DNA from 2 places in the Kineococcus aurantiacus genome. Region 1 is predicted to be linked to the other one. Evidence: riboswitches for the same ligand, from Rfam matches in the RefSeq annotation. Region 1 holds a riboswitch; the other holds the start of a gene.
The links. Region 1 has a riboswitch for S-adenosylmethionine ahead of BJ968_RS05865 (aminotransferase class V-fold PLP-dependent enzyme). Riboswitches for the same ligand answer to the same signal wherever they lie in the genome.
Positions count from the first base shown of each region.

Region 2: it holds a riboswitch for S-adenosylmethionine, as region 1 does, so the genes downstream of both, sfnG (dimethylsulfone monooxygenase SfnG) here and BJ968_RS05865 (aminotransferase class V-fold PLP-dependent enzyme) in region 1, are expected to answer to the same signal.

Region 1 is NZ_JACCBB010000001.1:1,224,039-1,228,229, forward strand. Features, by position in the region: gene metE (5-methyltetrahydropteroyltriglutamate--homocysteine S-methyltransferase) at 1-853, opposite strand, end outside; gene BJ968_RS05860 (methylenetetrahydrofolate reductase) at 850-1,818, opposite strand; SAM riboswitch class I at 1,880-1,971, opposite strand; SAM riboswitch class IV at 2,109-2,222, shown strand; gene BJ968_RS05865 (aminotransferase class V-fold PLP-dependent enzyme) at 2,276-3,616, shown strand; SAM riboswitch class IV at 3,627-3,736, shown strand; gene BJ968_RS05870 (LLM class flavin-dependent oxidoreductase) at 3,733-4,191, shown strand, end outside.
Region 2 is NZ_JACCBB010000001.1:1,522,275-1,526,465, reverse strand. Features, by position in the region: gene BJ968_RS07315 (methionine ABC transporter permease) at 1-373, opposite strand, end outside; gene BJ968_RS07310 (ATP-binding cassette domain-containing protein) at 370-1,374, opposite strand; SAM riboswitch class IV at 1,524-1,633, opposite strand; SAM riboswitch class I at 1,772-1,854, shown strand; gene sfnG (dimethylsulfone monooxygenase SfnG) at 1,866-3,011, shown strand; gene BJ968_RS07300 (N-acetylmuramoyl-L-alanine amidase) at 3,066-3,860, shown strand; gene idi (isopentenyl-diphosphate Delta-isomerase) at 3,880-4,191, shown strand, end outside.

The DNA.
Region 1 (4,191 bases):
AACCCTCGACGAGGTCGAGGGCGAGGCCCTCGACCGCCCCGAAGGAGGCGAGGTGGTCGCCCGCGTCGCCGTAGGGCGTGGCGACGAGCAGGCGCGGGCGGTGCGCCAGGCCCGTGAGGCGCGCGTAGGCCGCCCGCACGAGGTCGTCGAGCCCGTCGACACCGGCGGTGGCGGAGTCGCTGACCAGACCGGGTTCGTCCAGCTGGACCCACTCGGCACCGGCCGCGGCGTACGCGGCCAGCAGGTCCTCGTAGGCGCCGAGGAGGTCGTCGAGCCGCGAGAGGGGGGCGAACCCCTCGGGGCTGCCGTCGGCGGCCTTGGCCAGCAGCAGGAACGTCACGGGGCCCACGACGACGGGACGGGTGAGGAAACCGTCGGCGAGGGCCTCGGAGAACTCGCGCACGCCCCGGTCGTCGGCGAACCGGAACGCGGTGCCGGGGCCGATCTCGGGGACGAGGTAGTGGTAGTTCGTGTCGAACCACTTCGTCATCTCCAGCGGGGCCTGCGCCCCGCGCCCGCGGGCGATCGTGGAGTAGCCGGTGAGGTCGACCCTGCCGTCGGGGCCGACGACGTCGGCGAAGCGCTCCGGGACGGCCCCGACGGCGACCGCGGTGTCGAGGACCTGGTCGTAGGCGGAGAACGACGACGGGATGGACGCGTCGTGCGCCGGCAGGCCGAGGGCGTTGAGGCGGCGGACGGTGGCCGCGCGGACGGCGGCGAGCCGCTCCTCGGTGGTGGCCAGGTCGGCCTTGCCGGACCACAGGGCCTCCAGGGCCTTCTTGGTCTCGCGGTCGGGACCGATCCGGGGGTAGCCCAGGATCGTCGCGGTCCAGGCGGGGGTGGTCTGGCTCATCGGGTGCTTCCTCCTGCTGCGGCGGTCGCCTCCACGGCGGCGGCGGGTCGGGGGTGGGTCGCGGGTCGGGTCAGGTCGAGGTGGTCGAGCAGGTCCAGCGCGGGGGCGGCCGCGTTGAACGTGTACAGGTGCAGGCCGGGCGCGCCGGCCTCGAGCAGGCCGTGCGCCAGTCCCGAGGTGAACGCGGTGGCGGCCCGGCGGCGGGTCGGGGCGTCGTCGGTGTCCAGGGCCGCGAGCAGCCCCCGCGGGGCCCGGACGCCGGTGAGCTCGCCGATCCGCTCCAGGCGCCGTGGGTCGTCGGAGACCGCGACGCCGGGCAGCAGCGGGATGGTGATCCCGGCCGCGCGGGCCCGGCGGACGAACGCGGCGTACTCCTGCGCGGAGAACGTCACCTGGCAGATCGCGAACCGCGCCCCGGCGTCCTGCTTGGCGCGCAGGACGGCGAGCTCGTGGTGGTCCCTGGCCCGCGGGAAGGCGGCCACGGCCAGGCTGAGCGGTCCCTCGTCGAGGGGGCGGGAACCGCCGCGCAGCGCCAGCCGACGCCTGTCGGCCACCTGCAGCAGTTCCACGAGGTCCCGGGCGGTGGCCACGCCGTCGGGGTGCGGCGTCCAGTCCGGGACACCGGCCGGCGGGTCCCCCCGCAGCGCCAGGACGTTGCGGACGCCGGCGTCGAGGAACTCGGTGGCCAGTTCCACGACCTGCCGGCGCGAGGAACCCACGCACGTCAGGTGGGCCATGGCCGGGACCGCCGAGGTGGTCAGGACGTGCGCCAGCAGGTCCCGGCTGGGACCGCGGGTCGCTCCCGCCGCGCCGAAGGTGACGGACACGAAGTCGGGGTTGCTCCCCAGGAGGTCGGACAGCCTGCGCCACAACGAGTCGCGGCCGGTCTCCGAGCGCGGGGGGAAGAGTTCGAAACTGAGCGTGGGCCGCCCCGCGGCGCCGGCGACGAGGGGCGCGAGCGTCATCGCACGGGTCCCGGACCCGGGGCCGGGGAGGGGACGACGACATCGGTGGTGCGCATCACGAACTCCATCGACCTGGCGTTAGCACCCTCGCCCGGGCTCGGGGGGTTGCTGCGGCGTCGTCGAGCCAGGACTCTCAGCCGCTCTGGATGGTGTTCTTCGAATGTAGACCGACCGCGACGCCGTCCACAAGTGGTTCCCCCGGACGGCCCCCCGGCGGGCGGCGCTCCCGGGACCGGGCCGCGACGCACCGACCTTGATTCCCGGCGCCCGCACGTGGCAATCTCCCCCCAGGTCATGAGCGCCAGCGACAAGCCCCGGCTCGCTGGCCGGCAACCCTCCTCCGCGGTGGGGTGCCCCGGGTGACGACCTGGCCGGTTCCGACGTGGTTCCGGCAAGCGCGGACCTCGCCGGGGCGATCCCGGTCCTCCCGGCAGGGTCCACTGTCCCGAGGAGCCCCGTGACGACGAGCACCCTGTCCCCCACCCGCCCCGCCTGTCGCACGGTGCCGCCGCTGCTGCCCGTCGTCGGCGCCGACACCCCGGTCCCGCTGGCCACCGGGGGCACCACCACCTACGCCAACCTCGACAACGCGGCGAGCGCCCCGGCGCTGGCGGCGGTGGCGGACCGGGTCGCGCAGGTGCTGCCGCACTACGCCAGCGTCCACCGCGGCGCCGGCTACCTCTCGCAGGTGTCCACCGCCCTGTTCGAGCAGGCCCGCGAGCAGGTGGGCCGCTTCCTGGGGGCCCGCGAGGACGACGTCGTGGTCTTCACGCGCAGCACGACGGACGCCCTGGACCTGCTGTCCCGGGCCGTCCCCGCCGGCGCGCGGGTGCTGGTCGCGGACGTCGAGCACCACGCGAACCTGCTGCCCTGGCAGCGCTCGGCCCGCACCACGGTGGTCCGCGGCGGCGCCGACGCCGAGGAGACCACGGCCCTGCTGGAGGCGGAGCTGGCCACCGGGCAGTACGCCCTGCTGGCCGTCGCCGGCGCGTCCAACGTCACCGGGGAGGTGCTGCCGCTGCGCCGGCTGGCCCGGGCCGCGCACGCCGCCGGGGCCCGCCTCGCCGTCGACGGGGCCCAGCTGCTGCCGCACCGGCGCGTCGACGTCGCCCGCGACGGGATCGACTGGATCGCGCTGTCCGGGCACAAGCTGTACGCCCCGTTCGGGGCGGGGGCCCTGGTGGGGCGCCGGGACTGGCTGGACGCCGCCGAGCCCTACCTCGCCGGTGGCGGGGCCACGCTCGACGTCAGCCACGACGCGGTGCGGTGGGCGACCGGCCCGGACCGGCACGAGGCGGGTTCCCCGAACGTGGTCGGCGCGGTGGCGCTGGCGCAGGCGTGCACGACGCTGGCGGCCCTGCCCGCAGGGGCCCTGGAGGCCCACGAGGCGGCGCTGCGCGCGCAGCTCGTCACCGGCCTGAGCGCGCTGGAGGGCGTGCGGGTCGTGCGCCCGCACCCGGCCGACGCCGTGGGGGTCGTGACGTTCACCGTGCCCGGCCGCCCGGTGTCGGAGGTGGCGGCGTACCTGTCGGCCGAGCACGGCGTCGGGGTGCGCGACGGCAGGTTCTGCGCGCACCGCTTCGCGAACTCCCTGGGGCTGGTGGAGGGCGGGTTGCGCGCCTCCACGGGCGTCGGGACGAGCTCGGCCGACGTGGAGCGGCTGCTGGCCGCGCTGGAGCAGTTCCTCACCACGGGCTCGGCGCTGGAGTACGGGGTCGTCGAGGGCCGCTGGGGTCCGCTCACCGACGCCCGCCCGGCGCCGGAGTCCTTCCTCGACCCCGTCCCGGAACTGGGCTAGCCTGCCCGCAGGTCACGAGAACCAGCGACAAGCCCTGGCTAGCTGGTCGGCAACCCTCCCCGCGGTGGGGTGCCCCAGGTGACGACCCGGCCGGAGGGAACCCTCCGGCAAGCGCGATGACCCGCCGGACGCCTGCGAGTCGTCCCGACTCCAGGAGGAGACCCGTGCCCGAAACCCTTCACCTGTCCGCCGCCCTCGAGTCGACCGGCTGGCACCCGGCGTCCTGGCGGGAACCCGGCTCCCGGGCCGGGGAGCTGTTCACCGCGCGGTTCTGGGCCGACACGGTCGCCGAAGCCGAGCGCGGCCTGTTCGACCTGGTGACCGTCGAGGATTCCTTCGGCCTGCAGGGCAGCGGCTTCGGCCCGCCCGACGACCGCACCGACCGGGTCGCCGGCCGGCTCGACGCGCTGCTGGTCGCGGCCCGGCTCGCCCTGGTGACCGAGGCGATCGGGCTGGTCCCGACCGTCTCGACGACGCACACCGAACCGTTCCACGTCTCCAAGGGCCTGGCCACGCTGGACCACGTGAGCTCGGGCCGGGGCGGGTGGCGGGCCCAGGTCGCCGCCCGGGCGCAC
Region 2 (4,191 bases), 300 kb from region 1:
TGCGGCTGAAGAACGCGGTGCCGGCCAGGACCATCGGCACGACGGCCGCCCGGATCCCGATGTTGGTGCCCGTGACGAACCGGGTGAAGGGCACGAGCGCCGCCATGAGGACGAGGAACGGCAGCGATCGGCCGGTGCTGACGACCCAGCTCAGCGCGGTGTGCGCGACGCGGTTCTCCAGCAGCCCGCCAGGGGCCAGGTTGTGGACCAGGACCCCGATCGGGACCCCGAGCAGGACGACGATCGTCATGACGATCCCGACCATGAGCAGGGTGTCGAGCAGGGCGGGGGCGATGAGGGCGGGGATCTCGTCCAGCGGGGTGTCGAGACCGGACGCCGCGGGCAGCGCCAGGGGGGACGCGGAGGGGATCACACGAGGTCCAGTTCACGGTCGGCGGGGGCGACCTGCGCGTGCAGGCCGCGGCGGGTGAGGGCGGTGCGCAGGTCGGCCGGGTCGACCGAGCGCGGCACCCCGAGGGTGGCGTGGCCGACGGTGGTCCCGGCGACGGTGCCCACGGAGGCGCCGAGCAGGGCCAGGTCGTGGCCGAGCTCGCGCGCCGAGCTGGTCAGCCAGTCCGCGGGGACCCCGTCGCCGCGGTAGTGCACGTCCCACACGACGAGCCCGGTGGCGGCGTTGACGGGCCGCCGGGGCAGCAGCGCCGCCCCGACGGGGGAACCGGGGTCGCGCAGGACGTCCAGCAGCGGGGCCGACTCCACGATCCGGCCGTGGTCGAGGCGGGCGACGGCGTCGGCGACGTCGACGACGGTGTCCATCTCGTGGGTGATGAACAGGATGGCCAGGCCGAGGTCGTCGCGCAGTTCCCGCAGCAGCGCCGTGATCGACGCGGTCGCCTCCGGGTCCAGCCCGGACGTCGCCTCGTCCGAGAGCAGGACGGTGGGCCGCAGCGCCAGGGCGCGCGCGATGCCGACGCGCTGGCGCTGCCCGCCGGACAGCTCGTGCGGGTAGCGGTCGGCGTGACCGGCGAGGCCGACGCGCTCGAGCAGCTCCGCGACGCGGCGGCGGCGGTCGCGGGGCACGACGCCGAGGTAGCGCAGCGGCAGCTCCACGTTCTGCGCGGCGGTGCGGCGGGTCTGCAGCCCGTCGGACTGGAAGATCGTGCCGATGCGGCGGCGGGCCGCGCGCAGGCGGTCCCCGCGCAGGTCGGTGAGGTCCTGACCGGCGACGACGACCGACCCGGACGTGGGTCGCGTCAGCAGCGTCACGCACTGGGCGAGGGTGCTCTTGCCGGCGCCGCTGGGGCCCACGACGGCCGTGATGCTGCCGGCGGGGACGGTCAGGTCGAGGTGGTCCAGGACGGTGGTGGCGTGCGGCGGGTCGCCGTACGTCTTGGTGAGGTGGCGCAGTTCGATCACGTCGTCCTCCGGGGCGGCGTCGATGAGCTCGTCGGGGCGTGCGGGAGCGACCGGGCGCGCAGCTGCGGCTCGGTGCGGGGGTCCTCACGGGGGAGGGTCGGGGCGTGCTCAGCGCGAGCGGCGACAGGCCTTCGTCACGTCGGTCTCCCGGGTCGTCCTTGCCCACGCCTCCCGTGGACCTGGTCCTCACCCGGAGCACCCCACGACGGATCAGGGTTGCCGGCCAGCGAGCCGGGGCTTGACGCTGGCGCTCATGACCTGTCTCGACCATGACAGGTCCGCGCCGACGGCGTCAAGCGCTTCGGCGTCTCCGACAACCGTTGTCCCCCAACCGGTCGGGGCCGGGTACCGGAACGTTCGGCTGCACGGGCCGTCCGCGGCGGGGTACGCTGCGGTGATCCCATCCAGAGCGGCTGAGAGACCTGGCTCGACGACGCCGCAGCAACCCCACGGGGGTGCTACCGCCAGGACCGATGGAGGACGGCACACCGATGTCCCTGCACGAGCCCCTGAAGTTCGCCTACTGGGTCCCCAACGTCTCGGGGGGCCTGGTCGTCTCCACCATCGAGCAGCGGACCAGCCACGACCCCGCCTACAACGTCGAGGTGGCCCGCGCCGCCGAGCGCGTCGGTTTCGAGTACGCCCTGACGCAGGTGCGCTACCTCGCCTCCTACGGCGCCGACGCTCAGCACGAGTCCACGTCGTTCTCCCTGGCGCTGCTGCTGGCCACCGAGCGGCTCAAGGTCATCGCCGCGGTGCACCCGTTCTTCTGGCACCCCGGGGTGCTCGCCAAGTTCGCGGCGACCGCGCAGGAACTGACCAACGACCGCCTGGCGCTGAACGTCGTCTCGGGGTGGTTCAAGAACGAGGCGACGCAGCTCGGCGTCACCTGGCACGAGCACGACGACCGGTACCGGCAGTCCGAGGAGTTCATCGAGCTGCTGCGCGGGGTGTGGAGCGAGGACGGCTACAGCCAGTCCGGGGAGTTCTTCAACGCCTCCGACATCACGTTCCGTCCCCAGCCGAAGGTCGCCCCGGAGCTGTTCCAGGGCGGGAACTCCACTGCGGCGCAGGCCATGGCGGGGCGGGTCTCGGACTGGTACTTCATGAACGGCAAGTCGATCGCCGACGCCGCCGCCGGTGTGCGCGAGGTCTCGGCCCAGGCCGCGCTGAACGGCCGGTCGATCCGGTTCGGGATCAACGGTTTCGCGGTCGTGCGCGACACCCGCGCCGAGGCCGAGGCCGTCCTGGAGGAGATCATCGCCAAGGCCGACCGCGTCAAGGTCGAGGGTTTCGGGGCGGCCGTGCAGGAGGCCGGGAACGCGACGAAGGACGGCAAGGGCATGTGGGCGGACAGCGAGTTCCGCGACCTCGTGCAGTACAACGACGGTTTCCGCACCGGCCTGGTGGGGACCCCCGACGAGGTCGCCCGGCGCGTGCTGGCCTACCGCCTCGTCGGCGTCGACCTGCTGCTGCTGGGTTTCCTGCACGTCAAGGAGGAGGTCGAGGCGTTCGGGGAGCTCGTCATCCCGCGCGTGCGCGAGCTCGAGGCGCGGCTGGCGGCGGGGGAGGACCTGCAGCTGGGCGCCGAGCTCGACGCGGCCGTCGCCGCGGCGACCACGCCCGTCCCGGCCTGACCCCGCGCCGGGAGCCACCACGCACCCCCCGCCCGCCCGTGGCAGGCTGGGGCTGTGCGGCGGCTCCCGGTCCTCCTCCTCGTGGCGGCGCTGTGCGCCTGCTCCGGGCCCGCGCCGGCCGCACCCGCCGCGCCCCCGGTCAGCGGCGCCGCGCCCGCCGCGGCGCCCGTCCCGCCGGCCCCCGTGGTCGTCCTGGACCCGGGGCACAACGGCGGCAACGCCGCGCACCCGGAGCAGATCGCCGCGCCCGTCCCCGCGGGCGGCTTCGAGAAGCCCTGCAACACCACCGGGACCGCCACCGACGACGGGTACCCCGAGCACGCGTACGCCTTCGACGTCGCCCTGCGCGTCGCGGACCTGCTGCGCGCCGGCGGCGTCACGGTCGTGCTGACCCGCACCGACGACACCGGCGTCGGGCCCTGCGTCGACGCCCGCGCGGCCCTCGCCAACGACGCCGGCGCGGCCCTGGCGGTCTCGATCCACGCCGACGGTGCCCCCACGACCGCCACCGGCTACCACGTCGTCGAACCCGGGCCCGCGCCCGACGGCGGGAACGCCGCGGTCCTGGACGCCTCCGACGTGGCCGCGCGGGACCTGCTGGCGGCGTTCGGCGCGGCGACGGGCCTGCCGCGGGCCACCTACCTGGGCGACCTCGTCGAGCCGGGCCTGACGCGCCGCACCGACCTCGCCGGCCTCAACCTCGCGCGGACCCCGTCGGTCCTGCTGGAGTCGGGCAACATGCGCAACGCCGGGGAGGCCGCGCTGATGACCGACCCGGCCTGGCGCCAGCGCGCCGCGCAGGGGGTCGCCGACGGGGTCACGGCGTTCCTCGCGCGCAACACCCCCTAGGAGCGCTTACGGTGCGGGGGTGACCCTCGCGCCCGCAGACCCCGCCGTGGAACTCGTCGTGCTCCTGACCGACGACGGCACCCCGTGCGGCACCGCGCCCAAGGCCGACGTGCACCACACCAGCACCCCGCTGCACCTGGCGTTCTCCTGCTGGGTCTTCGACGACGCCGGCCGCACGCTGCTGACCCGCCGCGCCGCGGTGAAGCGCACCTGGCCGGGGGTGTGGACGAACTCGTTCTGCGGCCACCCCGGCCCGGGGGAGGAGCCGGCCGAGGCCGTCGCCCGGCGCGCCGTGCAGGAGCTGGGGACGCCCGTCACGGCCGTGGAGCCG